2 regions of the Paenibacillus rhizoplanae genome follow, and region 1 is predicted to be linked to the other one. Evidence: riboswitches for the same ligand, from Rfam matches in the RefSeq annotation. Region 1 holds a riboswitch; the other holds the start of a gene.
What was found. Region 1 has a riboswitch for cobalamin ahead of ACFSX3_RS26740 (S-layer homology domain-containing protein). Riboswitches for the same ligand answer to the same signal wherever they lie in the genome.

Region 1 (3,207 bases):
ACCGTTCATCAGCTTGCGGTCATACGCCGTGTATACCGACTCCAGCGCCCAAGGCGAGATCGACTTCACATCGCCAAAAGCAGGACGGTCCGCCGCCGCAGAAGCCACCGTTACCGGGACCGTATGACGCACGATGGCAGGGGTCTTATCCTTCAGATATCCCGTAACCGTCAGGGTATATTTATTCGCTGTCAAGCCGCCGGCCACAACAGCCACGCCCGCAGCATCTGTAACTGCTGTTTTTCCGCCGATAGTTACCTGTACGCCTGCTGCCGGTGAGGTTACCGGATCGGAGGTGAAGGTCGCCTCATTCCAGACCCATTTCTTCTGGTTCACCTGCACCTTCAGATCTTGTCCAGGCTGCGGCTGTGCGGGAGTCACCGTTACGGCATCAACCACCTGCGTGTTGTCCCCGCCATAATAGACCACGATGCGGTCATTCTCCTCCAGCGCGAAGTCGCCCATCCCTACACTTGGATAGATCCATGCTCCGCCGCGTGCAACCACATACATCCAGCCATCATATCCGCCAAAAGTACCCGCAATCACGCCGCCGATCCCCGTCACATAATTGCCTGCTTCATTGACCAGGGCCAGGCGCTTGGCTGCTGCTGTCTTTTCCAGTGCCTTAAGCACATTGCCGGCGTACACGCTGCCCTCAGCCAAGGTTCCATTCGGACCTTCAACAGTAACCGAGACACTTACCTGAGGATTCTTCACTGGTGTGCCGCTAAAATCAAAGAGCTTACCGCCTGTACCAAACAGCTGGTACGCTACCATAGCCTCCAGTGCCTGCTCCGTAGAGAGAGCATTGGAGCTGCCGCCCGCAGTGTGGACGAATCCTCCATCAGCTGCGCTGAAGCTCATCAGCTTGCTGACCAGATTAATCTGGCCTTTGGTATAATCTGCTCCTGCCGGATTAATGCCGAAGGCAGACAGACCGATAATGGCCTGAGCTACACTCTCACTACTGTCGCCATATCCGCCGTTCTTGTCCTGTGCCTTAGACAACCAGGCTGCTGCCCGCTGACCGGCAGTATTCACTGCTGCTTCCTGCTTGTGTCCAGCCAGTGCGTTCAGCACCATCGCTGTCATGTCCGGATCACTCGCACCCGTAGTCAGGGTGAAGCCGCCGTCCGGGTTCTGCTTTGCCAGAATCTCTGCCAGCAGCTTAGATTGTGTCCATTTTGCATTTGCCGGGATCGTATAGCTGCCGGAATCCAGAGCCAGCAGGGCATAGACTGGATTATTCAGCGTCTGGCCGGTAATTGCATCGTGATTGTAGAGCTTCTCGATCAGGTTATAGCCTGCCACATTCGCCGGGTCGCCGCCCAGTGCCTTAACGGCAAGCGTAATCCGGGCATAGTCCGTAGCTCTGGCAAAAACACCCTTAGCCTCACTCACCTTACCTTCAAGCGCCTTCAGATAGCTGACAGGAACCTTATAGCCCGCTTGCGCAAGGCCAATTGCCTGCCAGTCCGACTGGACTCCGTTCTTCAGCATGAATTCCGCAGTAGCATAGACTGCAGCGGTTACGCTGGCTGCCTCTTTTGCGGGCAGAGCGGATACCGCTGGTGCGGAAGTCCCGCCTGCCTGTGCAGCAGCAGCTTGTCCTGCCGGGGCTACGGCTGCTCCCAGCATTGCGAACAGCATAACCACAGCAAGTCCCAGCCGTGTGAACCTGGATGATAGAGAATGGTTCTTCATAACTAACCTCTTTCCTGAAATAGAATGGATGAATCCTGCTTCCTCCGCAAATAGAGCGACAACCTAAAGACCGCCCTGTGCAGGGCGGCCGGGGAAGAATACAATACAGGGCGGCTGAAGGAGTCGATTGCTCTCCCACATTACATACAATGCAGCAATATACAGCCCTCGCCAATATCAGCATCTGCTTCCACATTCTTACCCCCGAAGAATAGAAACAACAACGAAAAAGGCAGGTCTCCTGGCTCATACTTCACCGCTTCCCCCGCCTTCCCATCCGCTTAGCAGACAGTGGCTCCTCAGGAGTTGCTCCGTATTTACAGTGGCGGGACCGCGCCGGACTTGCACCGGGCTTCCCTTTTAAGCAGATTCCTCTATTAGACATAGCCCTGCCAGCATCTGCTAGCGACAGCGCGCGGTCTCTAAGGCAAACTGCACCTTTTCCTCAAGCTTATTAAATTATAATATTCTCAAACCATCATATCGACTATTCCCCTGTATGTCTATAGACAAGCTATATCTATTCCAGCTCCCCCAAGGCTCAGCCCATTCTGCACAAAAATCCTGAACAGCACATGCCCGCTCCCCCGGCACATCGTACTATTCAGGACTATGGAGTCATTCTTCTGCTGTTAATTAAGACGTTGGCGGTACTAGCGGAGACAGGGCAGCAGGCGATTGTATTATGTACATTAGAATTCGTGTAAAAGCGGCGTATAACGCATTCTGCTGCATTTCATACAATCGATTGTGGCAACTACCCCTCCGCCGGGCCAAATTCCCAAAATCTAATGTACCGAATACAACAGAACACCATATAAGGCTCAATATGCCTCATTCTAGTGTACAAAGTACAATCGAGCAGCTAGTCGTTCATCAGGTTTAAACTAATCAGCATTAATTTAATCCCCTCGCTTGCTGAGGCTCTGCCGTACCCCGATTAAGGTGCTATTCTAGCTCCAAACGTTATTCTTAAATGCAATCTGTACAACTAAATCGTCTGATTTACCACCAAATGTACTTTTAGCTGTATTTCGTACACCTAAAATGCTTCTGTACCCAGCTTTTCGCCCATTCGAGCAAAATTAGTTGTATGGAATACACTTAGGGGAGGTATGCCTTCCTTTTCACTGTTTTTAGTTGTATAGAGTACACCTATCTCTGTAAGCAATGTTACCCGATCACATTAGTTACAAGCTTACGCGGCCTGCTTATGGCCGCTGTGTTATTCCGCGTCCGCTTCCGGGCTTGCGGAAGCGGATGGCTCCGTGCTAGGCGCGGCGGTGGCTGTAGCTTCCGGGGCGCTGCCCGGATCTGCCGCCAGCTGCAGCGAGTATCTTCCAGCGGTGATCATATCACCTGCCGCCAGCTTCGCGCCGGCTGAAAGCTCCACCGTCACCTCGTATACGCGTGACGGAGGAGTCCCCGCCGCCGCTGGAGAGGCGGTGGCTCCACTGTCCGCGCCACCGTCCGCTCCGGCGCCCACTTCACCGCTCGCAT
Region 2 (3,207 bases), on a different contig from region 1:
GCTCTGGAAATCGACCTCTCCCTTCCCGAGATCGGTCTCCTCCTGGTTTGCTCCGAAATCCTTAATATGGACCAGCGGAACACGGCCGGCGTACCGTGACACATAATCTGCGGGCCGGGCTCCGCCCCGGTGTACCCAGCCCAGATCAAACTCTGCCAGCATATGCTCTGCAGGAATCCGCTCCAGCCAGATATCGATGACCGCCTTGCCGTCAACTTTTGCGAATTCATAATCATGGTTGTGGTAGCCGTACTCCATCCCTGCCGCCCGGACCATCGCGGAAGCCTTCTCCAGGAATGGAATTATTCTTGTCACATCTTCGATGGAAGGGCTGGGCGGAAGCGGTGCCGACGGGGTGATTATATATTGCAGTCCGAGCTCTACGGCGTATTCAATCTCTTTGGCTAAGGCCTGTTCCATCTTATCCAGGCTGCTGAAGTCCAGTCCCACATGCGCCGAAGGCGCCGCAAGGCCCAGTTCATCCAGCCTGCGGCGCAGTTCCCCGGCAGCTACGCCGAAATAACCGGCGAACTCCACTGCCTGGTATCCCATCTCTGCCACCTTGCCCAGTGTGCCGAGGAAATCCCGCTCCGTCTGGTCCCGCAGTGTATACATTTGAATTCCGATCTGCTGCGTTGCTTCTGCCATGTAGAATCCGCTCCTTATCGTCATTTCTGATTAGATACTATATTCCCACTACTTTCCCTGTAGCTTACGCTCCACGGATTCGAGCTTGCTGCGGCTGGTGGAGATCTTGTCGCGCCGGTCATCGATCTTAAGCGAGGTGGAGACTCTCTGCGCCCCGGCGGTGAACGGCGACTCATGCAGCGCTTCTACCGCAGCCAGAATCCGCGCTACCGGTCCCTCAATAATCGTACCCATAGAAGTTAGCTCATAGGTAATGCCCTCCACCGTCTCCAGTACGCGCTGCATCTCGGCCACATAGCTGCTGAGACTGGTGCTGCCTGTCCCGATCGGAATAACGGTCACTTCGCCAATTGCCATTGTGATCTCCCTCCTAATGATCTGATGTGCCTGAGCCTCTTATTTATCCTCTTATTGTAACGCTTCGCCAGGCTCGCCACAAATCACCTGCCACCCTCTCTATTCTATTAATATCCGTCAAAATGATTACCAGGATTAGACGCACTCTATTTATGGATTCTTTGTGGCGTATTTTCGGAGATTTTATGAAACATTCAAGGCAAATTCATAGAAAAGTTGTGGATTACCTGTGGACTAACTGTGGATCAGCTGTGAGTAAAAGCGCCGAACCCGCTCCCCGTGCGGGATTGCAAAAAAACATTTACAAACACAATATATTGCGTTAGCTTTAATAGATAACAACAAAATATAGTAGAAACGGGTGTTTCACCCCTTGTAATAGAGGTGCGACTTAATAGGGAAGCGCGGTGCAAAACCGCTGCGGTCCCGCCACTGTAACCGGATGCTCCCAGGGCGCGATGCCCAGGGCCGCATTCTCCGGCTAATTGCCACTAAGGGGCGGAATAAGCCCCCCGGGAAGGCGCCGGAGGAGTTGCCGGAAGCCAGGAGACCTGCCTGTTTCGGTGGCACCGCTTAGACTCCTGCGAGGAACAGGGGAGGTGTCCGTATGCGGCCTGCAATAGCAGAGTTAGCCTTCCGTCAATCGGGCCATAGGCTGCCGATACCTGAGGACGATCGAGGATTATCTTCAGGTATCGGCTCTGCGGAATATACAAGAACGGGCGTAAGCTATCGCCCTGTGTCTGCTCGTATGTTCCACCCAGACCACAGGCAAATTTCCGCTTTCCGGAACTTTGCATCATGCATTCGGGCATTTCCGGCCTTCCCGGCCGGGGGTGCTTTTTTAACGCTTACAATACCCGAGAGGAGAGAGTTATATAATGACGCTGCTGGAGAAACGTTATAACGAAGGACAAGCTGCACAGGAGGATCTTTTAGAAGAGGTCATTCATCTGGGACGGGATATTATCGAAAGCCGGGATCTGGATCTGCTGCGCGAGAACGCCAACCTGAACGGGGAGAGCTTCTCCGGCAAAATGAGCAAGTTCGGCAGTGAATACTCCAAATGGTATGCCCGTAACTTCACCATGCCGCCACAGCTGGTACAGGCTACCCTGGATAATGTCGTCTATGTACATGACCTTGATCAGTACGCCATTGGAACCACGAACTGCATCTTCATTCCGTTTGAACGGCTTCTCCGTGAAGGCTTCAACACCGGCAACGGCAGCGTACGGCCTCCCAACTCGATTATGACGGCGATGTCACTGGTGGCGATTATTTTCCAGTCGCAGCAAAATGCGCAATACGGCGGCGTATCCGCCAACAAGCTGGATTATGATCTGGCCCCTTATGTGACCAAATCCTTCTCCAAGCTCTTCCGCAAAGGTCTGGAGTATTTCGAGGAGAATACAGAGGGTTCTGAGCTTGGGGAGATTACGATGAGCCGCAGCGATCTGGCTGAGCAGTATCCGCGTGCCTTCCGTTTCGCCCTGAAGGAGACGCAGAGCGAGACCCTGCAGGCCGCAGAGAGCATGGTACATAACCTGAATACGATGTCCAGCCGCTCCGGCGGCCAGATTCCTTTTACCAGCATCAATTACGGCACTTGCTCCTCACCAGAGGGCCAGCTTGTGATCAGTTCACTGCTGGCGGCCACGATGAACGGACTGGGCAGCGGGGAGACGCCGGTGTTCCCAATTCAGATCTTTAAATGTAAGCAAGGCATCAACCAGCAGCCGGGTGACCCTAACTATGAGCTGTTCCTGAAGGCCGCGGAGTGCTCGGCGCGCAGATTGTATCCGAATTTCGCCAATCTGGACGCTCCGCTGAACATGCAATATTACGATCCGGCTGACCCGGATACCGAGTTCGCTACGATGGGCTGCCGGACCCGTGTGCTCGGCGACCGCTTTGGACGTAACCACTGCTCCGGCAAAGGTAATCTGTCCTTCAACACGCTCAATTTGGTGCGTCTTGGACTGGCCCACGGTACGGTAACCGGCCGCCGCCTGGCTGCTGACGAAAAAGGGTTCTTTGACGACCTCAATCACTACATGGATATTGCGCTCGACGGTCTGCTGCACCGTTTCCGTATCCAGGCTTCCCAGAAGGCCAAAGCCTCCGATTTCATGATGCGTGAAGGCGTCTGGGAAGGCGGCGAGCAGCTTGCCCCCGATGACAGCGTAGGCGAGCTGCTGA

Region 2: linked by a shared signal. The riboswitch ahead of ACFSX3_RS06080 (anaerobic ribonucleoside triphosphate reductase) and the one ahead of ACFSX3_RS26740 (S-layer homology domain-containing protein) in region 1 are both predicted to bind cobalamin.

What each region holds. Positions count from the first base shown of each region.
Region 1 is NZ_JBHUKY010000068.1:101,816-105,022, reverse strand. It holds gene ACFSX3_RS26740 (S-layer homology domain-containing protein) at 1-1,707, opposite strand, end outside; cobalamin riboswitch at 1,922-2,114, opposite strand; gene ACFSX3_RS26735 (GAP1-N2 domain-containing protein) at 2,933-3,207, opposite strand, start outside.
Region 2 is NZ_JBHUKY010000015.1:5,147-8,353, forward strand. It holds gene ACFSX3_RS06070 (sugar phosphate isomerase/epimerase family protein) at 1-648, opposite strand, end outside; gene ACFSX3_RS06075 (MTH1187 family thiamine-binding protein) at 697-1,005, opposite strand; cobalamin riboswitch at 1,348-1,578, shown strand; gene ACFSX3_RS06080 (anaerobic ribonucleoside triphosphate reductase) at 1,887-3,207, shown strand, end outside.